Regions from separate parts of the Pediococcus pentosaceus ATCC 25745 genome, predicted to be linked through region 3. Evidence: predicted binding sites of a transcription regulator. Region 3 holds the regulator's gene; each other region holds the start of a gene.
What was found. The regulator CtsR, encoded in region 3, represses protease genes until heat stress. The targets are predictions, from matches to a motif close to TTGGTCAAAAAAGGTCAAANA.

Region 1 (10,346 bases), 900 kb from region 3:
CAGGTAAATATAAATCGGTTAGTGGTATTAAAAATATTGAAAAAGTTATCAATATTGACCAATCTCCAATTGGCCGGACCCCACGAAGTAATCCGGCAACTTATACGAGCGTTTTCGATGATATAAGAGGCTTATTTGCTCAGACTAATGAAGCTAAACTCCGAGGATATACGAAGGGTCGTTTTAGTTTTAACGTCAAGGGTGGACGCTGTGAAGCATGTAAGGGTGACGGAATTCTAAAAATTGAGATGAATTTCTTGCCAGATGTTTACGTTCCTTGTGAGGTCTGTCATGGAACACGTTATAACTCAGAAACACTTGAAGTTAAGTACAAAGGCAAGACAATTGCTGATATCTTGGATATGACGGTGGAAGAAGCAACAGATTTCTTTGCTCCCATCCCTAAGATTGCTCGTAAACTTCAAACCATTATTGATGTAGGATTGGGCTACGTACATTTAGGACAATCAGCTACTACCCTATCTGGTGGTGAAGCGCAACGTATGAAGTTAGCTTCCGAACTACACAAAAAAGCGAATGGTAAGAACTTCTATATCCTAGATGAACCAACTACTGGTTTGCATACAGACGACATCAAACGTTTGTTAGATGTATTACAACGTTTGGTAGATAATGGTAATACTGTTTTAGTAATCGAACATAATTTAGATGTAATTAAAACTGCCGATCACTTGATTGATCTGGGTCCTGAAGGGGGCGCTGGTGGTGGACAAGTGGTGGCTGTTGGTACACCGGAAGCCATTGCTGCGGTACCTGAAAGCTATACTGGTAAATATTTGAAAGAAGTTCTGGAGCGTGCTCAAGAACTTAGTCAGAAATAATACAAAAGGGGCAATTTGTGCTCCTTTTTATATAACTTAAAAAAGACACGCCCGGATGTGTTATACTGGAGTAGCTACCTTTATAGGAGGAATTAATAATGAATGAACGACTACAATTTGTTGTGGTAACAGGAATGAGCGGGGCTGGTAAAACAGTCGCAATGCAAAGCTTTGAAGATTTAGGATTTTTCTGTGTGGATAATATGCCACCTGCTTTATTACCAAAGTTTTGGGAATTAATTAAAGAAAATGGAAAAATTAGCAAAGTAGCGTTAGTCGTAGATTTAAGATCACGAGGTTTTTATGATCAAATCTTAGGGTTACTTACTGGTGAAGAAGAACAACATAATATTAAAACGGATGTTGTATTCTTAGATGCGACGGATGAAGAATTGGTTGCTCGCTATAAGGAAACTCGTCGCGCTCATCCGTTAGCAATGGATGGACGGGTAGCTGATGGCGTTCGTAAAGAACGCGAACTTTTATCACCGATTAAATCAGAAGCACAAATTGTTATTGATACAACTAATATGACACCTCGTGAGTTACGAAGTGATATTTTTGGACATTTCTCAACGAATAAGACGATTCCTAAGTTCCACATTGAAGTTGTTTCATTTGGCTATAAATATGGTAGTCCAATTGATGCCGATATCATTATGGATGTCCGCTTTTTACCTAATCCATACTATGTTACTGAATTAAAAAATAAAATTGGAACGGATCCAGCAGTTTATGACTATGTCATGAATCAACCGGCTACCGAAGAATTTTATACGGATTACTTAAAATTATTGATGGATATTATGCCAGGGTATCAAAAGGAAGGTAAATCTAACTTAACGATTGCCATCGGCTGTACTGGTGGTCAACATCGTTCAGTTGCTATTGCAGAACGTTTGGCAAAAGATTTATCTAAAAAATATGTTACAAATATATCGCATCGAGATGCGCATAAACGAAAGGAAACGGTAAATCGATCATGACCAGAAAAAAAGGTCCTAAAATTGTCGTAATTGGTGGCGGCACGGGACTACCAGTTATCCTTAAAGAATTACACCAACGCAATGCTGAAATTACTGCGATTGTAACGGTCGCAGATGACGGTGGTTCATCGGGTATCATCCGAGATTATGTTAACGTAGTTCCGCCAGGGGATATTCGAAATGTAATGGTCGCTTTATCTGACATTGCCCCTGAATTTAAAGATATTTTTCAATATCGCTTTAGAAGTCAAGATAAGTTTCTTGCCGGACATGCTATTGGTAATTTGATTATTGCGGCGCTTTCCGAAATGCGTGGTGGGATTGATCCAGCCATTCGAGAATTATCAGAAATGCTTCAAGTTGAAGGCCATGTTTATCCTGCCAGTGCACAACCTTTAGTGTTACATGCTAAATTTACGGATGGCACGCTGTTAGCAGGGGAAGCTGAAATCACAGCGGCTCATAAAGACATTAAAGAAGTGTGGGTGGGTAACAATCCATGGAGCGAAAATAAGAAACCCCATGCTGTACCGGAAGCACTGCAGGCGATTGAAGAAGCCGATGAAATTATTTTAGGGCCCGGTAGTCTATTTACCAGTATCTTGCCCAACTTAATGATTGAAGATATTGGACGTGCTGTACTTAAAGCGAAAGCTGAAATTGTTTATATTTGTAATATTATGACTCAAAAGGGTGAAACTATTAATTTTACAGATGCGGAACATGTACGAACATTGAATCGGCACTTAGGACAAAACTTTGTCGATACCGTACTCGTTAATACCGAAATCGTGCCAGAATCCTACATGGATTTCAATCGCTATGATGAAGTTTCCAAACAAGTAGTTCATGATTTTAAGGGATTACGGGAACAGGGTGCACGAGTAATATCGGACAATTTCTTATTGTTGAGAGATGGTGGAGCGTTCCATGATGGGCAGAAAGTTGTAGACGAATTGATGAATGTTTGTAGCAACCCCATCAAGAAGCGTGATTAGGAGGTTCAGAATTTGTCATACGCAAGTGAAGTAAAAAAAGAACTGACAAGTTTGGAAGTTCACGAAAAAAATGCTAAGGCGGAATTGATGGCGTTAATCCGAATGAACGGTGCAATTGGTATCAATAATCGTCAGCTTACATTAAATACACAAACTGAAAATCCAGCCATTGCTAGAAGAATTTATTCTTTACTTAAAGAATTTTATCATTTGGAAGCAGAACTTAGTGTTCGACGGAAGATGAAATTGAAGAAGAATAACTTGTATATCGTTCGTTTACGAACGGGCGTTAAGGAGTTATTGAATGATTTATCGATTTTAAAAGATGATTTTCAGATTAACGAAAAAGTTCCGGAAGGTTTGTTGACCGAAGAATCAGAATTACGGTCCTATCTACGAGGAGCCTTTCTAGCTAGTGGATCGGTAAATAATCCAGAAACTAGCCGTTATCATTTGGAAATTTATTCCCTTTATGAATCACACAACCAAATGATTGCTGATTGGATTAATAAGTATAATTTGAATGCTAGAACGACTGAGCGGCGTAGTGGTTATATTGTTTATTTGAAGGAAGCAGAACATATTGCTGATTTTCTACAATTAATCGGAGCAACTAATTCGATGCTCAAATTTGAAGATGTTCGAATTATGCGTGATATGCGGAATTCGGTTAACCGTTTGGTCAACTGTGAGACGGCTAATTTAAATAAAGTTGCTAATGCATCGATGAAACAGATTAACAACATCCAATTTATTGATGAAACAGTCGGATTAGGTGAATTACCACCTAAATTGCGTGAAGTTGCTGAGGCTCGTTTGATTCATCGAGAAGTTAGTCTTAAAGAACTGGGTGAATTAGTACCTGGTGGTCCAATATCTAAATCGGGTATTAACCATCGCCTGAGAAAAATTAATCAATACGCTGAGAAGCTAAGAGCTTAATTAAAGCAAGAGGATATCTTCAGAAATACTTGAAGGTGTCCTCTTTTTTACACAGTGTATATTGTAAGGGCTTAATGTAATTGTAATGTAAAAGATTGGAACAAATTATTATGCTAATATTGACTACGATAGATGAATGTCAACTAGGTAAACAAACTAAAGGGGAATACGAGTTTATGAATTCTAAATTACATTACAAAATGTTTAAAGCGGGTAAAAAGTGGGCCTTTGCAAGTATCGCAGCTGCCAGTTTAGGGATCATTGCTTTAGATGCTAATGCAACTAATGTTCGTGCCGATAGCACCGACAATGATGCTACTGATACGGTTGATGATAGTACGACTACTTCACCCGTAAGCGAAGCGAGTGTTACATTAACGAAGACTTCTTTACCAGCTAGTTCAGCAACTAGTGCTAGTGTGACTAGCTCAGCAACTTCAGCAGTTACAAGTACTGCTACTTCCAGCGCTGTAAGTAAATCTGCAACTAATTCGGTGGTGACTTCGAGTTCTGCTAAGAGCGCGATAAGTTCATCTGCTACGTCAACTGCAAGCTCTAGTGCAAAGAAATCAGTTGCTAGTTCAGCGGCTTCATCTGCTAGTGAAAAAACCGTTTCAAGCACTGCTAAGAGCGTTGCTAATAGCTCAAGTGTAGTTAAAAATACAAGTTCTAGTTCTACTAAAAACTCAAGTGCAGCTGTTTCAGTAGTTGCGCATTCAAATTCGAGCGCCGCTTCTTCGACAGCTAGCTCCAAAGCTGCTATTAAAACGAGCTCAGCTACTAGTGTAAGTTCAAGTGCGGTCTCTAAAACAAGTAGTGCTGCTACTACTTCTAAAAATAAAGCGGTAGATAAGAAATCAACTTCAAAGGACTATACGATTGATTATACGCATCAATTAAGTGATGACGAGGGTAGTGATCAGCAAACTAAAAATAACGTAATCATTGCACACGCCACTGGAGTTTATGCACCAGCTGAAAATGTAGCTATTTTTGAAAAACGTGAATGGGACAGTAGCGAAAGCTATGTTCAATATATCGTTGGTGATGGTGGAAAAGTTTATGCAGTTGGACAAGAAGGATACGTCGCTTGGGGCGCAGGCGAATGGGCTAATGAAAATGCTCCTGTTCAAGTTGAGTTAGCACAAACATATTCTGATAGCCAATTTAAAAAAGATTATCAAACTTACGTTAACCTACTAAGGGATTCTGCTAAGAAATGGAATATTCCAACCAGTCTAGATAGTAATGAATATCGTGGTATTAAATCTCATGTATGGATTACTAATCATGTTTGGGGAAACCATGTAGACCCTTATGGATATCTTTCGACCCATGGTATTTCACAAACTCAATTTGCCCATGATCTTCAATATGGATTTGGTAGCAGTAGTGATTCAAGTAATAATACATCTAATGATAGCAACAAAAATAATGCTAACAACAGTAATAAAAATGATTCAAATAGTAATAAAAATAATTCAAGCAAGATAAATGTTGGCGATAAAGTAACCATCAAGACAAGTGCTAAGCATTGGGCAACTGGACAAACAATCTATAGTGCCGTTAAGGGCAAGACTTACAAGGTTATCCAAGTTAACGGTAGTCGCTTACTGCTTGAAAAAGTTTTAAGTTGGATTAATACTTCAGATGTTACTACTGCTAGTTCTTCAAATCATTCAAATTCAAACAAAAATAATGGTAACAAGAATGATAGCAACAAAAATAACAGCGACAAAAATAATAGTACTGCCAACATTAAAGTAGGTTCCAAAGTAACTATCAAGTCGAGTGCTAAACATTGGGCAACTGGGCAAACAATCTACAATGCCGTTAAGGGTAAGACTTATAAAGTTATCCAAGTTAATGGAAACCGTTTATTGTTAGATAAGGTTATCAGTTGGATTAACAAGGGTGACGTTACGGTGCCAGGGTCTTCATCATCAAATCAATCCAGTTCTAACAAAGGTAACAGTAGTAATAGTAATAAAAATAACAGCAGCAATAAGATTGGTGTAGGTTCCAAAGTAACCATCAATAAGAATGCTAAGCATTGGGCAACGGGTCAATCTATTTACAATCCAGTTAAGGGCAAGACTTACAAAGTTATCCAGGTTAACGGTAGTAAATTGCTTTTAGACAAAGTTATTAGTTGGATTAATAAGGCGGATGTAACATTAGCTGGCTCAAAATCCAATTCAGGTTCATCAAACAAGAATAACGCGGCTTCCATGCATAATGTGAATGTTCATTTAACTAACAAACATTGGACAACTGCACAAACTAATTTTGTAAATGGTATTGCAGCAGATATTGTTAACGTATGTAATAGTAATAAGCTCTATGCTTCCGTAGCTATGGCTCAAGCAGTTTTGGAAAGCGGGTATGGAACTTCATCACTTGCTCAAGAAGCGCACAATTTATTTGGGATTAAGGCTGATAGCACTTGGAAAGGTGCTACCTATACTAAGAGTACTAAAGAGGTTATCAATGGTCGCACAGTTACCATCAATGCCTCATTTAGAAAATATGCTTCTATCAAGGATTCGATTGCAGATTACGCTAAGAAACTTGAATCACGTGCACAATACGCTAATGCATTTGCACCAAAATCAGCTAACTATGTGGCTTCTATTAAAGCTATCAAGGCTGGTGGTTACGCAACTTCAACCACTTATGTTGGTAGTATAATTAACTGCATCAATAGTAATGGTTTCTTTAAATTAGACGGATTAAGCAAAGCCCTTCATCTTTAAGATTTAATTAGGTTAAAATAGGAGACTGGAACATACAATCTGTGTTACAGTCTTTTTATTATATGGGGAAAGGATGAATGGAAGATGAAATATTCAGAGTTTCAATTTGTACAACTTTGGGATGGAAGATTGGGGACTATTACTAAAGTTTTGCCAAGTGGTTATCTTATTGAAGATAATTATTGGGATTGGTTAGCAAGTAAAAATGAGGAAGATCCTGAAAAATACATCTATCCGCATGCTGACATTGAAAAGAATTTCTCAGCCCTCGAAGAGGAAATTGAAGGCGAAGCACAAATTGCCGAAGAAATTTTCGAATTTCGTTACAAAATGATGAAAAGTGCACTAGGAAAATAAAAAAAGACATCGGAATTTTTCCGATGTCTTTTTTATGCCACTAATTATTTTAAGTTAGCATTTTTTTCCATGATACCATCAATCAAACCGTATTCAACGGCGTCTTGAGCTGATAGATAGTTATCACGTTCAGTATCAATATTAATCTTTTCAAGAGGTTGTCCAGAATTTTCAGCTAAAATCGTATTCAATTCTTTACGAGTCTTCAAGATTTGTTCTGCAGCAATCTCAATTTCAGTTTGTTGACCTTGAGCTCCACCAGAAGGTTGATGAATCATAACTTCTGAATGAGGTAGAGCAAAACGTTTACCCTTTGTACCAGATGAAGCAAGCACACTGGCCATTGAAGCAGCCATTCCCATTACGATTGTTTGAACATCAGATTTAATGAAGTTCATGGTATCGTAAATAGCTAAACCGGCGGTAACAACTCCACCAGGAGAGTTGATGTATAGGTAAATATCCTTTTCTGAGTCTTGTGCATCAAGGAAGAGTAGTTGAGAGATGATTGAGTTTGCTAAATCATCGTCAATAGGACCTGATAGCATGATGATTCGATCTTTTAATAGTCGTGAGTAAATATCATAAGCACGTTCACCACGTGATGATTGTTCAATAACTGTTGGGACCAAGTTCATAACTTAGTAACCTCCTTTATTATCGTAAAAAATTTCCTGTTAAATAACTAACATGGCTATAGTTTATATCATTGGTCAAAAAAGGTCAAATATTTTTACTCTTTAAAATAAAAAACAACCTAGCCGGAGAAAATTTTCGACCAGATTGCATATAGCGTCTAATGTACCAGGAGACAATGGTTGTAGCTATTGAATAAATAGTAGTATATAATGCAGTTGTAAGCGAATTTATGCATAAATTCGCTAAGTAATGCGCCATGAGGGAGTCGAACCCTCAGCTTGAGAACCGGAATCTCACGTGCTATCCATTACACTAACGGCGCCTAACAATTTGATTTTACAGTAGGACAGAAGAAAAAACAAGATAATTGCGGAGAATTACTATGGCAATAAAACAAGGATTTAGTCAAAATCAAACTCAACAACAAAAGCAAATCCAACGTTTAGCAATGACGCAGACCCTACAACAGTCGATTCAGATGTTGCAATATAACGTTGAAGAGCTTCAAGATTTTCTCAAACAAAAAGAAATGGATAATCCACTTATTACGGTTGAAATGGCTGCTGAAAAGCCAACCAGTAAGATTTCAGGTGATTCCGATCGACACGAGGCATTTATGAACCAAATTGCTAGCGATACGGAACAATCATTGTTCGACTACTTATTAGATCAGGTTCATTTAACCATGCGAGATACGCCATTAAGACGCCTAGTATTGTTGCTTTTAGACTATGTTGACGATAATGGGTATTTAGGAATATCCAATGAAGCAGTGATTGAAAAGACCGGTGCAGATGAAATTGCCGTGATCGATGCGGTAACTTTACTCCAACAGTTGGACCCGCCTGGCGTGGGGGCTCGCTCGCTCCAAGAGTGTCTAATGCTTCAAACTGAAAATGATACATTTTCTCCAGAACAAGCTTATTTGATTTTGGAAGAATCTTTTGAAGATTTAGTCAATCGTCAATGGGATAAAATCGCTAAAAAATATGATATTCAATTGAGTGATGTCCAAGCGGTTTTTGATTATGTCAGAACATTAACCCCTAACCCCGGAGCAGGATTTGGAAAACAAGAGCATAGTTATATTATTCCAGATTTAATCTTTAGCATTGAAAATGGTGAACCTCAATTACTACAGTCTAAGGCTTCACGTCCTAAAGTCAGCTTCTCACAACATTATTTTGAACAACTTCAAAACGTTGATGAAGAGGTCAAAGCTTATGTCACGGAGAAGAAGAAAGAATACGACTGGATTTCGAAGAGTTTAAGTCAACGGGAAGATACCATTCTCAGAGTTGGAAAGATTATCTTTGAAAAGCAAAGTGAATTCTTTATGAATCAAAGTAAAGAGCTAAAACCGTTGCTTCTAAGAGATGTCGCGAATAAATTACATTTACATGAATCAACAATATCTCGTGCTGTTAACGGTAAATATATTGCAACCCCATTTGGTACGTTTGAACTGAAATCGTTCTTTAGTAATGCTGTTAATCGTGAAAGTGATGTTTCAGCAGATGCAGCAAAAGAAAAGATTAAAAAAATTATCGATGAAGAGGATAAAAGAAAACCTATTTCTGATTCGAAAATTGAGAAAAATTTAAAAGAAAGTGGGATTGCGATTTCGCGGAGAACCGTCGCCAAATACCGCGAAGCCATTGGGATTCCATCTTCTTCAAAACGCAAGCGATTTGATTAATTTAAAAAGCCCCAAATAAGTTGAGTTTAAATTTGCAAAAAAGATGGGGGCTTGTTATAATTTAATTCGTAAGTGAGGTATACAACAAAAGTTAATTCTTGAGTTTGTGTGCCATTTATTTTTAATTTGTTGGGTCGTTTTGTGGCACTGCTGGACAAAACAAGTCCCACAACAGGAGATAACATGGATGATAATGAGATGGATTTATTAGAATCTGTTGTTCCAGGTTTGATTGGTGAATTTCTACAGAGATTTGATATCTTAAAATCAATCGATCTGCTTGCTCCGGTTGGGAGAAGAGTTTTATCGGAACATCTACATCTCAGCGAACGCGTGCTAAGATCACAAACTGATGTGTTAAAAACACAAGGATTGTTGACGAGTTCGCAGGCTGGAATGATGCTTTCTGATGAGGGCCGGCGCGTTATGAATGGTCTCGAACCTGTAGCTAACCGATTCTTAGGCTTAACTAGCCAAGAAAAGCTATTGGCGGAACGTTTGGACATCGAAAGATGTTTTATCGTTCGGGGAGATCGTGCTGACGGAGATGCGGTCACAAAACAACTCGGAACAATTTTAAATGATGCACTTGCAAAATTGTTGCCAGAGGGTAATAATACTATAGTGGTAATGGGCGGTTCAACCATGGCATCGGTTGCCATGCAGTTGTCGCCAGAGCTTTCGAACAATCGAAAGCTAACCTTTGTACCGGGTCGTGGTGGAATTGGTGAATCAGTTGATAAACAAGCTAATTCAGTTGCGGCTTTGATGGCTAAGCGTACTAGAGGTGAAGCCAAGTCATTATACATCCCGGAACAATTGAGTGAGAGCACTTACCACCCCCTTTTAAATGAACCGACTGTAAAACCTGTGTTGGATTTAATTAGTCACGCAGGAGTTGCTATCCATGGTATTGGTAAAGCTGGCGATATGGCCAGACGTCGAGGAGTTAACGAAGAAATCCTAAGTTACCTTCGAAAAGCCAAGGCTGTGGGGGAAGCGTTTGGATCTTTCTATAATCGAGAAGGACGCATCCTATATCAAGTTCATCGAATTGGGTTACAGCTGAATGATGTTCAGCATTTCAATCATGTATTCGCCGTGGCTAGTGGTCATGACAAGGCTCA
Region 2 (10,346 bases), 740 kb from region 3:
ATTACTCCAGTTTTAACGGTGGCAATGGGATTAGATATTAAGTATGCGATTGGGGCTAGTATCATCGCGGTGATTGCAACGAGTTCGGGGGCAACCATTGCGTATTTAAAAGATGAGATGCTTAATTTACGAGTAGCGATGTTTTTAGAAATTGCGACGACCGTCGGGGCGATTGTTGGGGCAATTATGACCGGAATATTTAACTCGACCGTCCTTTTTGTGCTTTTTGGTTCATTCTTGGTATTTTCTTCTTGGAATATGTACCGCAAGTTGCGTCGCGGCGGTGGTGAAGAAGGTAGTACTAAAAATGATCGTTTAGCAAATCAACTCAACTTAAATGGTAGCTACTATGATAAAGCTCTTAAGAAAAATGTTGATTACCAAGTAGAAAATGTTCCCGGTGGTTCAGCCGTAATGTTTGGGGCCGGATTAGCCAGTGGATTATTAGGAATTGGTAGTGGAGCTTTCAAAGTTATGGCAATGGATAACATTATGAAGATGCCACTTAAGCCTTCTAGTGCTACCAGTAATTTGATGATGGGAGTCACCGCTGCTGCCAGTGCCATGGTCTATTTCTTTAACGGTTCCATTCATGCTGATATCGCAGGACCATTAGCGATTGGAATTTTATTTGGAGCTCAATTGGGAAGTCGAATTATGCAACATCTACAACCCCGTTGGATTCGAATGATTTTTATTCCCGTTCTTTTATATATGGGATTGCAAATGATTCTTAAAGGATTTGGGGTGAACATCTAATGAATGCTAAAAAACAAGAGATGCAACACGTGGAATTAGTCATTGGGCGTGTCCTTCAAGTGGGAGTATATATTTCAGCGCTAGTGATTCTATTAGGAATTGGTCTATGGTTATTTAAGAATGGTTCTGGATATTCGGGGGCTTTACCGACTCGGATTACGCCTATCTTTCATGGGGTGTTAGCTTTTAAACCTTATGCGGTTTTGATGTTTGGAATTTTCTTATTAATTTTGACACCCGTTCTACGAGTAATTGTTTCAATTTATGCCTTTGCTAAAGAAGGCGACCGTTTGTACGTGGTCATTACTACAATCGTACTAGTAATTCTAATTATTGGTATGGCAATTGGTTATCGCGGATAAAAAAAGAAGAGGTTAGGTAAACCATAATTGGTTTACCTAACCTCTTTTTATTATTTAATCTTTTTTAGGAGCACCAGTAATTTCAATTTGATCATCTTTAATCTTAGCGTTTAGTTGCTTTTCTGCTGGATGGTCAAGATAAAAGTCCGCGATGCGATCTTCAATTTGTTCTTGAATTACCCGACGCAATGGGCGAGCACCCATCTTAGGATTGTAGCCTAAATCAACTAAGCGTTCTTCAACTGGTTTGGTTACATCAACGTGTAGTCCTTGGGTTGCCAACATGCTATTAACGTCTGCAATCATTAAGTCGACAATTTGCATTAAGTTTTCCTTAGTTAAGGCTTGGAACTCAACAATGTCGTCAAAACGGTTCAAGAATTCAGGCTTGAAGTAATTTCCCAGTTTGTCAAGGACGGAGTGGGTCTTACCTTGAGCAGCTGCTCCAAAACCAACATCAGCTTGTACGTCACCAGTTCCGGCATTAGAAGTCATAATAATGATGGTATCTTTGAAGCTTACTGTCCGACCTTGTGAATCAGTTAGACGACCATCATCCAAGATTTGCAAGAACATATGCATGACATCTGGGTGAGCTTTTTCCACTTCATCTAGGAGAACTAAGCTGTATGGATGACGACGAACTTGTTCAGTTAATTGACCCGCTTCTTCGTAACCAACGTACCCTGGAGGCGAACCGATTAATTTTGATATTGAATGAGGCTCCATGTACTCACTCATATCAAAGCGAATCATAGAATCCTTAGAACCAAACAATTGTTGCGCAAGTTGCTTAGCTAACTCAGTCTTACCAACTCCGGTAGGACCGACGAAGAGGAAGGAACCAATCGGACGACCAGTTCCGTTTAAACCAATCCGGTTACGACGAATGGCCCGAGAAATCTTATCGACAGCTTCATTTTGTCCAATGACGTGATCTTTCAAGTTTTCTGAAAGATTTTGAAGTTGTTCTTGTTCCTGCTTTTGCAAGTCACCAACTGGAATGTCAGTCTTAGTTTCGATAATCTTTTCCATATCTTCTTCAGTGACCGTTGGTTGTTCTTCGCTACTTGTTGCACCATCTTTGTTCTTTTCAAGCTTAGAAACTTGATCACGGTAGTAAGCTGCTTTTTCGTAATCTTCTGATTGAAGGGCAGCTTTCTTTTGAGCTTCCGCTTCATCAATCTTCTTTTGAATGGTTTCTGGATCAGCGATGTTAATCGTTAGATTCTTCTTAGAACCAGCTTCATCAAGGAGGTCGATGGCCTTATCAGGAAGGAAGCGATCTTGAATGTAGCGTTTTGATAATTTTACGGCTGCTTCGATTGCATCATCCGTGTAGTGAACATGATGATAATCTTCGTATTTCTTTTGAATTCCTTTTAGAATCTTAATAGCTTCTTCTTCACTAGGTTCATCGACTTGTACTGGTTGTAAACGACGGGCAAGGGCCGCATCCTTTTCAATGTCCCGGAATTCTTTAAGCGTTGTAGCACCGACTAATTGGAAGTCGCCTCGGGCAAGGGCTGGTTTAAGAACGTTACCAGCATCCATGCCGCCTTCAGCATTACCAGCGCCAACAATTTCATGGATTTCATCGATGAAGACGACCATGTCTTTGTTAGCTTGAACTTCTTTCATTAGTTGTTGCATACGTTGTTCGAATTGACCACGAATTCCAGTACCTTGAACTAGAGAAACTACGTCCAAACGCACGATTTGTTTATTAACTAGCTTTTGAGGAACAGAACCTTCCACAATCCGCTGAGCCAATCCTTCTACGACAGCAGTTTTACCAACCCCAGCTTCACCAATTAAAACTGGGTTATTTTTAGTACGACGGTTTAGAATTTCAATGACCCGTTCAATTTCGCTGTCACGACCAATCACGGGATCAATCTTACCTTGTTTAGCTAAATCAGTTAGGTTCAAGCCATACTGACTTAAAAGTGATCCGCCGTTGCCACGGTTGTTAGGATTACCACCTGAACCATTTCCACCACCTGGTTGAGTAGGGGGAACTTGTTGTCCATAGAGGTTTTCGGGTTGTCCCATATTGCCGCCTTGCATCGCACGGAAGATGTCATCTAAGTTTCCAAATCCAAATGGATCTTGTGCCATACGAGCACCTCCGTTTCTATTAATGTTATTATTTCGTTGATTTTTTAAAAGTTGATAGCAATTCTGACACAGATTAACTTCTGTACGTTGACCATTCACGTTCGTATAGAGGTGAATGCTTGCTTCGTTCTTTTGACAGTTTTGACAAAGCATCTGCTGTCTCCCTTCTTTCAAAAATGTGAAACGATAATTAGTCAAATGATGTTTGACCAATATTGACCATACCTAAATTATACACACTCTATTTCAGAGTGCAAGTAGTTTGATTTGAAAAAAAGATGGATAATTAGGTAATATTATTGTTGATAACAAAGTACTTAATGGTATAGAATAAATAGACCGAAGTGAGGTGACAACATGCGAGATTATTTACAGCTTTTGAATGATTTGAAGGATGGTTCAATCAAAGAGCTAAAGATTACTGCAGAGGAGTTCCAAGATTTCCAGCCACGTTTTATGGAATTTCCTGAAAGAAAGCAAGTAATTGGAAAAGCAGACCGTGGCGGGATTGTTGTTTATCACTTTGAACGTATCAAAGATAAATAACGGATTTATTTAAGTTTTATGTAAGGGCTTGCTTTGCAACTAATAAATTGATATTATTCTTATCAAAGGCTTATAAATAATTAGTGTACGTTCACTACTTATTTGGGTCAAAAATATATGTGTAATCAAAAGGAGATATTTTATTATGGAAAAACGCGACTTTCATGTAATTGCAGAAACAGGTATTCATGCACGTCCAGCAACATTGTTGGTACAATCAGCTAGCAAATTCAACTCAGACATTCAATTAACTTACAAAGACAAATCAGTTAACTTGAAGTCAATCATGGGTGTTATGTCACTTGGTGTTGGCCAAGGCGCAGACGTTACTATCTCAGCTGATGGTGATGACGAAGCAGACGCAATCGCAGCACTTGAAGATACAATGAAAAAGGAAGGACTATCTGACTAATGGCTGGCACATTAAAAGGTATTGCGGCCAGTGATGGGATTGCCATTGCTAAAGCATATTTGATGGTGGATCCAGATCTTTCTTTTGAAAAGAAAAACATTACTGACGTTGATGCAGAAATCAAACGCCTTCATGATGCTTTGGAAAAGTCTAAAGAAGAACTTTCACTCATCAAAGCTAAGGCTGCAGAAAACCTTGGTGCTGAAGAGGCAGAAGTTTTTGAAGCTCATTTAACCATTCTTTCTGATCCAGAATTGATTGGTAATATTGAAGACAAAATTAAAAACGACACAATTAATGCAGAAGAAGCTACTAAAGAAGTTACGGATAACTTTATTTCAATGTTTGAAGCAATGACTGATAATGCTTATATGCAAGAACGTGCCGCAGATATTCGTGACGTTACTAAACGTTTGATGAGTCACTTGTTGGGTGTGGAACTTCCTAACCCCGCTTTGATTGATTCAGAAGTCGTTATTGTTGCGCACGACTTGACTCCAAGTGATACAGCTCAATTGGATCGTCGTTACGTTAAAGGCTTTATTACAGATATTGGTGGTCGTACATCACATTCTGCAATCATGTCTCGTACCCTTGAAATTCCAGCAGTTGTTGGTTCTGAAAAGGCTACTACTAGCATAAAACAAGGCGAAATGATGATTGTTGATGGACTTACTGGGGATGCAATTATTGCACCTACTGATGACGAAATCAAAGCTTATCAACAAAAGGGTGAAGAATTTAAGGCTCAAAAAGCTGAATGGGAAAAACTTAAGAATGAAAAGACCGTTTCAAAAGACGGCGTTCATTTTGACTTAGCTGCTAACATCGGTACACCGGATGATTTACAAGGTGTTCTTGACAATGGTGGTGAAGCCGTTGGTTTGTTCCGTTCTGAATTCTTATACATGAATGCTTCCGAATTACCATCAGAAGATGAACAATTCGAAGCTTATAAGAAGGTTGTTGAAGGCATGAACGGCAAGCAAGTTGTTGTTCGTACAATGGATATCGGTGGAGACAAGGAACTTCCTTACTTACCACTTCCAGAAGAAATGAACCCATTCTTGGGTTATCGTGCAATCCGAATTAGTTTGGATCGTACAGATTTATTCCGTACACAACTTCGTGCTTTGCTCCGTGCTTCGGCATTCGGTAAGCTAGCAATTATGTTCCCAATGATTGCTACAGTAGCCGAATTTAAGAAGGCCCGTGCTATCTATGATGACGAACGTCAAAAGATGGTCGATGCTGGACAAGAAGTTGGTGAAATCCAAGTCGGTATGATGATGGAAATCCCAGCTGCTGCTATGATTGCTGATAAGTTGGCTAGGTATGTAGACTTCTTTAGTATTGGAACAAACGATTTGATTCAATACTCATTCGCTGCTGATCGTGGTAACGAAAAGGTTTCATACTTGTATCAACCATATAACCCATCATTGCTTCGCTTAATCAAGCAAACTATTGATGCTTCACATGCTGAAGGCAAGTGGACTGGTATGTGTGGTGAAATGGCCGGCGATCAAATCGCTGTTCCAATTTTAATGGGACTTGGTTTAGACGAATTCTCAATGAGTGCAACTTCAATCTTGAAGACCCGTTCATTGATGAAGAAGTTAACAACTGACGATATGAAGAAGTTAGCTGAAAAGGCTGTTACAGAAGCTGAAACTAACGAAGATGTAATCAAGTTAGTTCAAGAAACTGTTGACAACATTTAATCTAAAGCAAACTATTTTAGAACCGCTGACCTTAGTGTCGCGGTTCTTTTTTATTCTCTAGGAGGAAAATCAATGAAATTAAAATTAAAGTCGGGAGCCCAAATCTTTTTTGAAGATGAAGGACAAGGTACACCTATTCTGTTTTTAACGGGCTTTGGAGGCAATACTGAAATTTGGTCGGGACAAGTGAACTTCTTTTTGCAAAGAGGCTATCGAGTGATTCGATTAGATTATCTAAATCATGGTCAATCTGATCGAGTAGATGGTGAACTTCAAATCGGAGATTTAGCGGATGAAGTTCTACAATTAGTAGATTATTTACAATTAAAAGAACCCATCGGAATTGGTAACTCGATGGGAGCAGCAGTATTGTGGAATATTATTAACCTTCGAGGCTGGGATTTCTTGAGTAAGGCCATCTTTGTGGATCAGTCACCTAAGATGTTAAATGACCAACAGTGGCACCTCGGATTTAAAAATTTAGCGGAGGATAATTTTGATGAAGTAATGAACGAACCGATTGTCCGTCCAGCCTATAAACACATTGATGATTTTGTCTTCAAAAATTCTAAGGCCATTGATTCGGCCTATCCATTTTCTCAACCTCGGAACCGAGCTTTGGTTAAGGGGCATGCGAAAAAGGATTGGCGCTTTGTCTTAGAACAGGCGACGAAACCAGTGTTGTTTATAATGGGGGAAAAAAGCCCCTTCTTTGATAGCACCAAGACCGCTGAACTATCTGCCTTAAATGCTAATATCACGGTTAATGTAATGAAAAATGTGGGGCACATTCCGATGGCAGAGGATCCCACTGAATTCAATCGATTAGTATTACAATTTGTCTAAGGTTGACGGGCGAGGTTTGCATATCACATTTTAAACCAATATAATTAACACCAACACATAGTTATTTAGTATGGAAAGGGAGATTTGCTGTGAATATTGGATTATTTACCGACACCTACTTTCCGCAGGTAAGCGGAGTAGCTACATCGATAAAAACACTACGAGACCAGCTTGAAAAGCAAGGTCATCAAGTGTATATCTTCACTACTACAGATCCTAAGGTCGATACCAATGTATACGAACGGAACATCTTTAGGTTTACGAGTGTTCCGTTCGTATCTTTTACAGATCGGAGGATTGCAGTTAGTGGATTTATTCGGGCTGCTCAGCTGGCCAAAGAGTTAAACTTGGACATTGTTCACACGCAAACTGAGTTTTCACTAGGCTGGATGGGAAAGTTTGTGGCTAAGTCTTTGAAAATACCACTTATTCATACATATCACACCATGTACGAAGACTACTTGCACTACGTTGCTAATGGTAAATTGCTCAAGCCATATCATGTTAAACAGATGACGCGGGCCTTTTGTTATCATATCGACGGAATTGTTGCTCCTAGTGAACGAGTTTTAGATACGATTGAAGGATATGGCATTAACGTTCCGATTCGAGTAATCCCAACGGGGGTCAACCTAGAACAGTATCAAAAACCAAACAAGCGTAAGCAGTGGCGAGAAAAATTGGGTTACGACGAAAGTAGTCCTATTCTTCTTTCACTAAGTCGTTTAGCCTACGAGAAGAATATTCAAGAAGTGATTGATAGTTTTCCAGCCATCTTAAAAGAGGTACCCAATGCACAACTGCTAATTGTAGGGGATGGGCCAGCGCGCACCAGTCTGGAAAACCAAGTGCATGACTTACATTTAGAAGATAGTGTCCAATTTACCGGAGAAATCAACAATGATCACGTCTATGGTTTTTATCAACTAGCTGATTTATTTGTTTCAGCTTCAGATACTGAATCACAAGGTCTTACATATATTGAGGCTTTAGCATCGAACTTAAAGGTGGTTGCTAAGTCAGGTCCTTATACAGATGAACTACTAGATGATATTTCTTTAGGAAAAGTGTTTAATACTGAAGATCAATTAGTAGCTGCAATCAAGGACTACATTGAACATCCAGATGCTTATAATGATCCAGCACCACGTGAAAAGAAACTCTATGAGATTTCAGCGGATTATTTTGGTAAGCAAGTTGTTGATTACTATAGTAGTGCAATTAGTACACATACAGATTTAGAGTTAGACGAAGATTCTGAATAGAATCGGGGTTAAAATCAGAATAATTTTGTTTAATGTTAGGGGTTAAGGTATGCCAATTAAGGTCAACATGTTTTCATCAGCTAGTAAGGTAAAGGGGCAAGGTGTCGGCAGTGCGTATGAAGAACTCATTCGTTTGTTGAAGACCCATTTTCCAAAGCAAATCGATGTTTCAATCAATAAATTTACTAAGGCTGATATTAGTCACTATCACACCATCGACCCTAATTTCTATTTATCAACCTTTTCTAAAAAAAGGGGAATTAAGGTCGGTTATGTGCACTTTTTACCGGAAACGATTGAGGGAAGTTTAAATATTCCACAACCTTTCCGTTCTATTTTTTATAAATACATTATCTCGTTTTATAAGCGAATGGATCATATTGTAGTGGTGAACCCCACATTTATTGATAAATTAGTTGCTTATGGGATTAGTCGGGATATTATTACTTATATTCCCAATTTTGTCCGTAAGAATGAATTTTACCGTTTTACAGAGGCAAATCGGGATGCGGTACGGGAACGTTTGGAGGTTAATAACCGTTTTACCGTGCTAGGCATCGGACAAGTCCAAGAACGTAAAGGGGTTAAAGATTTTATCAAACTTGCGGAGAATAACCCTGATAAGTATTTTATCTGGGCAGGAGGTTTTTCATTTGGTCGATTAACCGATGGATATGCCGATTTGAAGCAGGTGGTTGATAATCCACCTCGTAATTTAAAATTTACGGGGATTGTAGATCGTAATGCGTTGGTAGAATACTATAATGCGGCCGACCTATTTCTATTACCTTCATACAACGAGTTATTTCCAATGTCGGTTTTAGAAGCCTTTAGCTGTGGTGTTCCAGTCATGTTGAGGGACTTAGAGTTGTATCATTCCATTATTAAGGGGTACTATATACCTACTCAAGATTATGAGGATATGAATACTCAACTCAAATTAGTATCAGAAGATAAAGAAAGGCTGAATAAGTTTAAGCAGCTATCAGACGAAGCTTCGGAAGAATACTCTGAAGACCATCTAGCTGATATATGGTTAGACTTTTATTCATCTTTGACCAAATAGGGGGAGTTTATCTATGTCAAGGAGGAATAAAGTAGTCCTTGCGGTGATGATTCTAGCTGGTATTATAATTTTTGGCTTTTCATTACGAAACGTTAATTTGAATCAGATGGCACGGGATGTTGTCCACTTGAATATGTGGTGGCTACTTGTAGCTTTAGGATGCATTGTGTTATACCTCGGGTTAGAAGCAGTAGCTACCAAAATGTTGATTCAAAGTAACGGGGATCGTTTATCATGGAGGGATGCTATCCGAATTCCACTAATTGAACAGCTGTTTAACGGGATCACACCCTTTTCATCAGGGGGACAACCCGCTCAATTGGTGGCTTTAATGCAAAATGGGATTGAAGGAGGTCGAGCGAGCTCGGTACTACTAATGAAGTTTGTGGTATTCCAGTCTATGGTCGTCATCAACTTCATTTTTAGTTTATTGATCGGCTTTCAGTACCTTGAAGAGAAAATCCGTTTCTTATCTTGGTTTGTCTTATTTGGCTTTTTAATCCATTTAGCGGTGATTATTGGCTTGTTGATGATTATGTATTGGCATAACTTCACTAAGCGGCTGATATCGGCTATTTTTATACCAATTAAGCATTTTGTCAGTAAGGAACGTTACACAACTTGGAAGGTTACGTTAAATGAGAAGGTCGACTCCTTTTATCAAGAGAGTGTCAGGATGAAATCACAGTGGAGATTACTAGCTAAAGTAGCCCTGGTGACTTTCTTACAACTGCTTTTCTACTATCTAATCCCGTATTTTATCCTATTAGCTTTAGGAAAAAGCGATGTTAATATCGTAATGGTTACTTGTTTACATGTGCTAATCTTCATGGTTATCTCTTTATTTCCAATTCCAGGGGGAGCGGGGGGAGCCGAATACGGCTTTAGTGTCATCTTCGCTCAGTTTGTTGGTAATAATAGTAAGTTAGTCTTAGCTATGATGATCTGGAGAATCCTAACCTATTACTTCGGAATGTTCGCTGGGATGGTAGCAACTGTAGTTAAACCACATAAAGTAAACCGCGTAAAAGTAGTTAAAAACGAGTGATTTCACTCGTTTTTATTTTTTTTTCAAAAAAGGGTTGACCAATCCCCGTTATCTTGATAATATATTTAAGTGCTCTTCTGAAGGGCACGTACGACTGGTTAAACTTCAAATCTTGATAAAAAAGAAATGAAAAAAGTTCTTGACAAGATATAACGAAGTTTGGTAAACTGGTCAAGCGAGGTTAACGCCTCGGTCGT
Region 3 (10,346 bases):
TTTTTCTGGTTTTAAAGTTCGATAGTTAATGGTTTCAGGTTTTTTAACTTCACCATATGACCACATACGGATCTTATCAGGAGAAGCTAAACCGATTTGCATACTTTCGAATTTATTAACATCGATCAACGGACTGACCTCCTCTTTCTTTTAAGTAATTAGTTTTGATTGTTTTTAGTTTCAACAGGAGCTGATTCCGTTGATGGAGCCTTTGCTTCTTCAGCGCTAGCATTTGTTTTTTCATTTTGCTTTTCAGCATACTTGCTAAGAGCATCGACATTCACAACATCGTCATCTTCTTCGTCCATATCACGAAGTTCAACTTCTTGGTCATCCCCACCTAGAACCTTCATATCAAGTCCTAAAGCTTGTAATTCTTTAACAAGAACTCGGAATGATTCTGGAACACCTGGGCGTGGAATTGGTTCACCCTTAACGATCGCTTCGTATGTCTTAACTCGACCAACGACGTCATCAGACTTGTAAGTAAGGATTTCTTGAAGAGTATATGCAGCACCGTAAGCTTCAAGAGCCCAAACTTCCATTTCACCAAAACGCTGTCCACCAAATTGTGCTTTACCACCAAGTGGTTGTTGTGTAACAAGTGAGTAAGGTCCAATTGAACGAGCATGAATCTTATCATCAACCATGTGAGCAAGTTTCATATAGTGCATGACACCAACAGCCACACGTTGTTCAAATGGTTCACCAGTACGTCCATCATAAAGCACAGACTTAGCATCAGAATCCATACCAGCTTCAGCAACTGCTTCCCAAATATCTTTATCTTGGGCTCCATCAAAAACAGGAGTTGTCATGTGGATACCTAAGTTACGTGCAGCCATTCCCAAATGAAGTTCAAGAACTTGTCCGATATTCATACGAGAAGGCACACCCATTGGGCTAAGCATAATGTCAATTGGAGTTCCATCAGGCATGTAAGGCATATCTTCTTGTGGGATAACCACTGAAACAGTACCTTTGTTACCATGACGTCCGGCCATCTTATCACCAACTTGGAGTTTACGCTTTTGAGCGATATAAACACGAACCATCATGTTTACACCAGGTGATAATTCGTCACCATTTTCACGAGTGAAAATCTTAACGTCTTGAACGATTCCGCCGCCACCATGTGGAACACGGAGTGATGTATCACGAACTTCACGAGCTTTTTCACCGAAAATAGCATGAAGCAAGCGTTCTTCAGCAGATAATTCTGTGACCCCCTTAGGAGTAACCTTACCAACCAAGATGTCACCATCTTCAACTTCAGCACCAACTCGAACAATACCATCTTGATCAAGATTGCGAAGGGCATCTTCACCAATATTAGGAATTTCACGAGTCATTTCTTCAGGTCCAAGTTTTGTATCACGTGCTTCTGATTCATATTCTTCGATATGAATTGATGTATATACGTCATCACGAACTAAACGTTCATTAATCGCAATCGCATCTTCGAAGTTATAACCTTGCCATGTCATGAAGGCGATCAATGGGTTTTGTCCAAGGGCTAATTCACCTTGTTCCATTGATGGACCATCAGCTAGTACTTCATCCGCGTCAACTTTATCATTAACTCGAACAATTGGGCGTTGGTTGTAGTTCTTACCACCATTTGAACGGCGGAACTTCATGAGCTTGTAAGTATCAAGTGCGCCATCATCACGACGGACACGTACTTCACGTGCATCAACATATTCAACTACACCAGCGTGTTGACATAAAAGAGCAACCCCAGAATCATGCGCAGCTTTATATTCAATACCAGTACCAATTAATGGAGAATGTGGATCAACCAATGGAACAGCCTGACGTTGCATATTAGCACCCATCAAGGCACGGTTAGAATCATCATTTTCCAAGAAAGGAATACATGCTGTAGCAACAGCAACTACTTGCTTAGGAGAAACGTCCATGTAATCGACATTTTCAATGCTAGTTTCGATGTTATCACTTTCATGACGAGCCATAACTACGTCGTCAGCAAATGAACCATCATCATTAAGTGGAGAGTTAGCCTGAGCAATAACAAATTGATCTTCTTCGTCAGCAGTTAAGTAATCAATACGATCGGTAACTTTATGATCTTCCCATGAAACACGACGATATGGTGTTTCGATAAAACCATAACGGTTGATCTTACCATATGAAGCCAAGTTATTAATCAAACCGATATTAGGACCTTCGGGAGTTTCAATCGGACACATACGACCATAATGCGTATAGTGAACGTCTCGAACTTCATATCCGGCACGATCACGAGTCAAACCACCAGGTCCAAGTGCTGATAGACGACGCTTATGTGATAATTCACCAAGCGGGTTAGTTTGATCCATGAATTGTGACAATTGTGAAGAACCAAAGAATTCTTTAGTTGCAGCAACTACTGGACGAATGTTAATCAATTGTTGTGGTGTAACTGTTTCAGCATCTTGGATTGACATACGTTCACGTACTACACGTTCCATACGTGATAAACCAATGCGGAATTGGTTTTGAAGTAGTTCACCAACTGAACGGATTCGACGGTTACCCAAATGATCAATATCATCTGTACTACCAATTCCATCTTGAAGAAGGAAGAAGTAATTCATTGAAGCAATAATATCAGCAGGTGTGATGTGCTTCAATTTAGCATCGATATTACCATTACCAATCATATTCAATGTACGTTCTGGGTCGTTAGGGTCTTGAACTTTGATAACTTGGATAGTCATTGGTTCAGTAACGACTGCTTCTTCAGATGGTTGGTATGTAACCATCTTGAAGTCAGGACGATCAAGGAAAACTGCTAATTTCTTCATTACGTCTTTGTTGACCATTTCACCCTTTTGAGCAATAACTTCCCCTGTATCAGGATCAGCTAATGTTTCAGCTAGGGTTTGACCTAAAAGACGAGTCTTAAGGCTAAGTTTTTTATTTACTTTGTAACGACCTACTGGAGCCATGTCGTAACGTTTTGGATCAAAGAAGCGCGCAGTTAGCAAACTTCTTGAACTATCTGCAGTCTTAGGTTCACCAGGACGCAAACGTTCGTAAATATCCTTCAATGATTCAGCAACCCGTGAATCTTCGGGATTCTTATGAACATCTTTATCAAGAGTGAAATCTAAACTATCAGAACCACCAAAAATATCGATGATTTCTTCATCAGAGCCAAATCCAAGGGCACGAACTAATTCGGTCATTGGAATCTTACGAGTACGATCAATCCGTACATAAGAAATTTCTTTAGCATCTGTTTCATATTCTAACCAAGCCCCACGGTTAGGAATAACGGTTGTTCCCCAAATTTTACGATTATTTTTATCTGTATCTAAGTTGTAATAGACACCAGGTGAACGAACTAATTGTGAAACAATAACACGTTCTGCTCCATTAATAATGAAAGTACCTTGTTCTGTCATTAATGGGAAATCACCAAAGAATACGTCTTGTGATTTAATTTCGCCAGTTTCGTGGTTTGTTAAACGTAAAGTTACGTGCAATGGTGCAGAATAGTTTGCTTCATGTTCACGAGCTTCGTCAACCGTGTACTTTGGTTCTAGTAGTTGATAATCGACGAATTCAAGTGATAATTTACCTGCAAAATCTTCAATCGGCATAATGTCATTGAACATTTCACGGAGACCTTCGTCTAAGAACCATTGGTACGAATCAGATTGAATCTCGATCAAATTAGGTAGATCAAGCACTTCTTTAATTCGTGCATAGCTCCGGCGCGTACGATGTTTACCATACTTAACTAAATGTCCTGCCAAGTTATTCACCTCTCCAATTTCTAAACGAGTTAAATGTTACAGTTTGATTACAATTTGCACTGAAACCTGTTTTTTAGCAAAAAAAAACCAAAAATAGTCCTCTATAAGAAACTATTTTTGCTTTTTTATCTAGAACACTGCGGACAATAGATCGCACTGTCTCATTTAACCCTGCTTTAACATACATATTACATTTTATTCCTTGCCATATGCTTTGTCAAACAACTTGCAATGTTAAATTATTTATTTTTTATTAATGTTTTATTTTTAACTTTTAAATTAATTTTTCCGTTGCGCGCTCCGATCGTAATATCGTCACCAACCTTAGCTTCACCGGACAACATTAATTCACTTAATTGGTCTTCAACCTTAGTTTGTAAGGCTCGACGCAATGGACGTGCCCCATATTCAGGATCAAATCCAGCTTCAGCCACCACATCAATTGCACTAGGAGTAAACTTGGCATTAATTCCCTGCTCACTCATCCGCTGAATGACATCTTTAGCCATCAATTTAACGATTTGATGGAGTTCAGGTTTCGTTAATGAATGGAAAATAATGGTTTCGTCAATCCGGTTGAGGAATTCGGGACGGAAACTCTGCTTCAAAACTTCACGTACTTTATCTGCCATAGCATGGTAATCTTCAGCTGCATTTTGAGCACCAAAGCCGACTGATTTTTCATCCCTCAATGCTGTAGCTCCCAAGTTAGACGTCATAATGATAATAGTATTTCTAAAATCAACTCGTCGGCCCTTAGAATCAGTTAGAAAACCATCATCAAAAACTTGAAGTAACAAATTAAAGACATCTGGATGAGCTTTTTCTACTTCATCAAATAAAACAACTGAGTATGGTTTCCGACGAACCTGTTCAGTCAATTGTCCACCCTCGTCGTAACCCACATAACCTGGTGCTGATCCAACTAGACGACTAGTGCTGTAACGTTCCATATACTCAGACATATCAATTCTGATCATATTATCTTCCGAACCAAACATAATATCTGCTAAAGACTTAGCCAGTTCTGTTTTACCAACCCCTGTAGGACCAAGGAACATAAAAGAACCAATTGGTCGCTTAGGGCTCTTCAAACCTGAACGCGCACGGCGAATAGCTCGAGCTACTGACGAAACGGCTTCTTTTTGACCAATTACTCGTTCGTGCAAAGTTTTCTCTAAATTAATCAAGCGATCTGACTCAGATTGTTTCATCTGCGTTAAAGGTACACCAGTCCAATCTGAAACGATTTGCGCAATATCTTCGCCATTTTCAATTAATTTATAATCTTTTTTAGCTTCATTGGTTTCTGGGTTATTTTCAGCACGCTCAATCTTACGGCGTAACTTCATTTCTTTCTTACGGATGTCGGCAGCCTTTTCGAAATCTTGATTATCAATCGCTTCTTCTTTAGCTGTTCGTAATTTTTCTAATCGATCTTCATCCGTAACTTTTTTCACTTGCTTCTCAGAGGCATCGATTCGAATTTTAGCAGCCGCTTCATCGATTAAATCGATGGCCTTATCGGGAAGAAAACGGTCTGCAATATAACGTGATGATAAAGTAACTGCTTGTTGAATGGCATCATCTGAAATTTTAACTTGATGATGTTCTTCATACTTAGGACGAATTCCTCTTAAAATTTGAACTGCTTCAGCTTCCGTAGGTTCATCAACTTCCACTTTAGCAAAACGTCGTTCCAAAGCAGCATCAGCTTCAATATACTTTTGGTATTCTGTTAAAGTAGTTGCACCAATCGTTTGTAGCTCGCCACGAGCTAAAGCTGGTTTTAGGATATTAGAAGCGTCAATGGCTCCCTCAGCCCCGCCAGCTCCAATTAACGTGTGTAACTCATCGATAAAGACAATCACTTGACCATCATTGCGAATTTCTTCAATCACCTTTTTTAAACGATCTTCAAATTCACCACGGTACTTAGTTCCCGCCACTAAAGAACCCATCTCTAGCATCATTAATCGTTTATTTTGCATATCAGTTGGAACATCTTGATCGATAATCTTTTGAGCTAATCCTTCGGCAATCGCCGTCTTCCCAACTCCTGGTTCACCAATCAATACTGGATTGTTCTTAGTCCGTCGGCTTAAAATTTGGATTACGCGACGAACTTCTTTTGTCCGCCCCACCACTGGATCAATTTTTCCTTCAGCAGCCATCGCCGTCAAGTCTCGTGCAACTGAATCTAAAGTTGGGGTTCCTTCAGCACTTGTAGCCCGTTGCTTACTACGTCGATTTTGAGTAGCTGGATTTACACCTAATTTACGTAAAGTAACTTTGCGAACCTCGGCAATATCTGTATCCAACGCCAATAAAATTCTTGAAGACAAAATATTATCATTTTGTACTAAAGCAAGTAATAAATGTTCGGTTCCAATTTTAATAGCGTTTAATTGCTTAGCCTGCTCTTGAGCGTTGACTAAAATTTCACTAGCTTTTGGTGAATATGGTAAATAATCATCTTTTACTGTTCGTAAGTTACCATAGCCGGTAAATTGCTCAATTTCCTCAGCAACGTCCACTTCTGTAACATTGAATTGTCCTAAGACGCTTCGCGCTACACCATTGGTCTCAATTGCCAATGCTAACAACAGGTGTTCAGTACCCACCGCGGGGTGTTTAAATCTTTTTGCTTGTTCTTGAGCAATAACCAAGGCATTTCTTGCACTAGGGGTAAATAAATTTTCCATTTTCCACCTGTCTTTCTCTAATCTCTACTATTCATATCTGAGATGATTCAAAATTCCAATCATCACTTTTGCTCTAATTTGTTCTTCTAAATTACGATCGCCAATATTTAAAGTACTTTTGGAAAGGGTCGAGGCTAATAAGCTCGCTTCTCGTTTACTTAGTACGGAGTCTTCATATAAACTGCCTAGAATTGAAATCGCATCACGTTCATCCAATGAATCTCCAATCACCCGTATTAAAGAATCCAAAACATCAATATCGTCAAGAAGTTTAACTTTTTCAATTCTAATGTATCCACCGCCACCACGCTTACTTTCAACCACGTAACCATTTTGAATGGTGAATCTAGTCTTAATTACATAATTAATCTGAGATGGTACGACATCGAATTGATCGGCAATTTCAGAACGGCGAATTTCAATCTCCTCTGAATTAGCCAAGATTTCCTTTAAATACCGCTCGATTATATCTGAAATATTCTGTCCTTGCATAACGACCACCTTTCTATACTCTGACTAATGTTGACTATTATTATACGAGACTGACAGAAAATTGCAAAAAATATTAATTATTCCGCCTTAAAGCTATCAAAACCTTAAGAAAATAAAAAAACTTACCATCAATTAAACATCAATAATAAGTTTATTCTTGACCTATCTCAATCGGGAAAACAAGATTTGAACTTGCGACCCCCACGCCCCGAACGTGGTGCTCTACCAAGCTGAGCTACTTCCCGCCAACCATTATATTCTAGCACAAATTTAAACCGGTGATTTAGAAAACAAAAAAAGCATTAATCATATCCGATTAATACTTTTTTAAGCGATGCACCCAGCAGGAGTCGAACCTGCAACCTTCTGATTCGTAGTCAGACACTCTATCCAGTTGCGCTATGGGTGCAAAATATTAAATTTGGTACAAAGCGGAAGACGGGATTCGAACCCGCGACCCCCACCATGGCAAGGTGATGTTCTACCACTGAACTACTTCCGCAAAATGCCGACTAGAGGATTCGAACCTCCGACCCCCTGTTTACAAGACAGATGCTCTGCCAGCTGAGCTAAGTCGGCTTAAAATCGATATGCGGGCGAAGGGATTCGAACCCCCACACCTTGCGATACAAGAACCTAAATCTTGCGCGTCTGCCAGTTCCGCCACGCCCGCAAATAATTCTATTTTATTAGACCATTGAGAATCGCTTCTCAATGGAGGATACAGGGCTCGAACCTGTGACCTCCTGCTTGTAAGGCAGATGCTCTCCCAACTGAGCTAATCCTCCATAAATCTCTCGTGAACACATTTATATATAATACGGATAAAACTCCGTTATGTCAATCACTTTTGCAAAAAAAATTAAATTTTTCTTTATTAATTTTTTTAATAGCTTTAAATCACCCTTTTTCTCCCATATTTGCTGAAAAACATTTCTAATCAGAGGCTTATCCTTTATGGATTCCATAAAAAAATAAGAGATCTCAATGCGATCTCTTATTTTTAGATAACTATTTACTTTTTACCAATTACAGTTGTCCCTTGCATATAAGGTACTAAAGCTTCCGGAACGTTGACTGTTCCATCTTCATTTTGATAGTTTTCTAAAATTGCAGCTACTGTACGTCCGACCGCCAAACCAGATCCATTTAGGGTGTGTACGTATTGCAACTTACCATTTTCATCGCGGAAACGAATATGTGCACGACGAGCTTGGAAATCAGTACAGTTTGAACAACTTGAAATTTCGCGGTATTTATCTTGAGCTGGAATCCACACTTCAAGATCGTAAGTCTTGGCTGCCGTAAAACTCATATCCCCAGTGGTTAGGGTAATCACTCGATAAGGCAATCCCAATTTTTGAAGAAGGGTTTCAGCATGGGTAGTTAATTTTTCTAATTCATTCCATGATTGTTCTGGCTTAGCAATCTTGACCATTTCTACCTTGTTAAATTGATGCATACGAATCAAACCACGTGTATCTCGTCCGGCACTTCCTGCTTCTGAACGGAATGCTGGTGATAATGCTGTTACGCTAATTGGTAACTTTTCTTCATCAATGATTTCATCTCGATAGTAATTTACCAAAGGTACTTCAGCTGTAGGAATTAAAGTTAGTCCTTCATCTTTTACTTCATAACCGGCATGGGTTTCTTTAAACTTTGGAAATTGACCAGTTCCAAACATTGATGCATCGTTAACCATGTAAGGTGTGATTTCTTCTGTAAAGCCAGCTGCATTATTTTGATCTAAAAAGAAATTGTAAACTGCTCGTTCAAGACGTGCACCATCCCCAACATAATATACAAAACGACTACCAGCAACTTTAGCTGCCCGTTCAAAGTCTAAAATACCAAGCTCTTCTCCAATTTCCCAGTGAGCCTTAGGCGTAAAGTCAAAAGTCCGTGGTGTTCCATTACGACGTTGTTCAACACTACCCTCTTCAGTTAAACTAACCGGTACATCTTCATGTGGTAGATTAGGTAGATGAGCAGCTTTGCTTTCAACTTCTTCGGCAATATTTTCCAGTTGTTCGTCTAAGCCTTTAATATCTTGGCTCACTTTACGCATTTCTTGAATTTTATCGTTAGCGTCTTCTTTATTACGTTTTAATTGTGAAATTTGATCAGACACTTCATTACGAAGCTTTTTCAAATTTTCACTCTTTACAATCAATTCACGGCGTTCATTATCCTTAGCCAATAAATCGTCGATTGCTTCAGGTTTTACGCCCCGAGTTGCTAATTTAGCTTTGACGTCTTCTACATGATTACGAATCATTTTCAAATCTAACATAATTACATCCTCCTTAAATATAGAAAAAGAGCCTCTATCCACATTGGGACGAAGAGACTCTTTTCGCGGTACCACCCAAGTTCACCTGCTTATATAAGCGGTGCACTCAATCCGACGATAACGGAATCACCGTGTGGCATTACCCACCTTTTAACTAGCGCCGGAGTTTCGGCTAATCCTTTCCACCATGCGGATCTCTCTAAAAACCTACTTTAAACGCCTTTAATTTCTCTATTAATTTATAAACTAATTCTACAAAAAAGCCGGGTAGATATCAATTAAATTGTGGCAATCTTTTCATCAATTAGTTGAATAACTTTTTGACGAGCTTCTGGATTTTCCACAAAATCATATTTATCACCGTCAATTTTAATTTTAGCACTTTGATCATAATTATCGAACCAAGCAACATAGCGCTTATTGAGTTCGTGATAGTATTCGTATAATGATGGATCATTTTCGATTTGTTCGAATGAACGACCGCGCTTTTTGATCCGTTTTAACATTGTATCAAACGAAATATCAATATGAACTAGTAAATCGGGATTCTTCTTATATGAAAGACGTGGCAACTCTTGCATCATATTTTTAAGTAACGAATCGTAAATATCCACTTCTGTATTAGTTGCTCGTCCTAAATCAGCGTTCAAATGGAACAAAAGTGAATCTTCATAAATCGAACGGTCCATAACACTACGAGCATCGCTATTAGCTTGCTTGATACTATCCATACGTTTATTCAAAAAGTAAATTTGAAGTAAGAACGCATAGCGTTTAGGATCTTTGTAGAAAAGTGGCAAAATTTTATTATCATCTACTGATTCGTAATAAGCATCACTTTCCCAGTGACTTGTTAATAATTCTGTAAGTGTTGTCTTTCCTGCGCCAATTGGGCCTGATAAAGCAATCATTATAAGAAATACCTCTTTTTTCGTTTTTTAGCACTACATATTGTACCACCAAACGACCCCAAAACAATATCTTGAAAAAATTATTCTTTCGTGATATCTGGACGCGATAAATCGATTTCTTCCAGCGGTATTAACTTCGTTTTATATCTAATTTTATAATAGGTATACAACACAA

Region 1: the regulator CtsR is predicted to act here: its motif matches at 7,591-7,611, upstream of clpP (ATP-dependent Clp endopeptidase proteolytic subunit ClpP).
Region 2: the regulator CtsR is predicted to act here: its motif matches at 3,445-3,465, upstream of PEPE_RS02965 (ATP-dependent Clp protease ATP-binding subunit).

The regions. Positions count from the first base shown of each region.
Region 1 is NC_008525.1:501,696-512,041, forward strand. It holds gene uvrA (excinuclease ABC subunit UvrA) at 1-842, shown strand, start outside; gene rapZ (RNase adapter RapZ) at 941-1,828, shown strand; gene PEPE_RS02225 (gluconeogenesis factor YvcK family protein) at 1,825-2,826, shown strand; gene whiA (DNA-binding protein WhiA) at 2,839-3,768, shown strand; gene PEPE_RS02235 (glucosaminidase domain-containing protein) at 3,945-6,524, shown strand; gene PEPE_RS02240 (hypothetical protein) at 6,609-6,881, shown strand; gene clpP (ATP-dependent Clp endopeptidase proteolytic subunit ClpP) at 6,926-7,519, opposite strand; tRNA gene PEPE_RS02250 (tRNA-Arg) at 7,771-7,842, opposite strand; gene rpoN (RNA polymerase factor sigma-54) at 7,903-9,219, shown strand; gene PEPE_RS02260 (sugar-binding transcriptional regulator) at 9,403-10,346, shown strand, end outside.
Region 2 is NC_008525.1:661,041-671,386, forward strand. It holds gene PEPE_RS02955 (sulfite exporter TauE/SafE family protein) at 1-759, shown strand, start outside; gene PEPE_RS02960 (DUF1634 domain-containing protein) at 759-1,121, shown strand; gene PEPE_RS02965 (ATP-dependent Clp protease ATP-binding subunit) at 1,176-3,395, opposite strand; gene PEPE_RS02970 (hypothetical protein) at 3,600-3,788, shown strand; gene PEPE_RS02975 (phosphocarrier protein HPr) at 3,934-4,200, shown strand; gene ptsP (phosphoenolpyruvate--protein phosphotransferase) at 4,200-5,924, shown strand; gene PEPE_RS02985 (alpha/beta fold hydrolase) at 5,997-6,770, shown strand; gene PEPE_RS02990 (glycosyltransferase family 4 protein) at 6,860-8,035, shown strand; gene PEPE_RS02995 (glycosyltransferase family 4 protein) at 8,085-9,101, shown strand; gene PEPE_RS03000 (lysylphosphatidylglycerol synthase transmembrane domain-containing protein) at 9,115-10,149, shown strand.
Region 3 is NC_008525.1:1,402,132-1,412,477, forward strand. It holds gene rpoC (DNA-directed RNA polymerase subunit beta') at 1-129, opposite strand, end outside; gene rpoB (DNA-directed RNA polymerase subunit beta) at 159-3,767, opposite strand; gene PEPE_RS06920 (ATP-dependent Clp protease ATP-binding subunit) at 4,007-6,472, opposite strand; gene PEPE_RS06925 (CtsR family transcriptional regulator) at 6,500-6,964, opposite strand; tRNA gene PEPE_RS06930 (tRNA-Pro) at 7,136-7,209, opposite strand; tRNA gene PEPE_RS06935 (tRNA-Arg) at 7,300-7,373, opposite strand; tRNA gene PEPE_RS06940 (tRNA-Gly) at 7,395-7,466, opposite strand; tRNA gene PEPE_RS06945 (tRNA-Thr) at 7,471-7,543, opposite strand; tRNA gene PEPE_RS06950 (tRNA-Leu) at 7,556-7,637, opposite strand; tRNA gene PEPE_RS06955 (tRNA-Val) at 7,680-7,752, opposite strand; gene serS (serine--tRNA ligase) at 7,980-9,260, opposite strand; gene PEPE_RS06965 (deoxynucleoside kinase) at 9,539-10,171, opposite strand; gene PEPE_RS06970 (amino acid permease) at 10,252-10,346, opposite strand, start outside.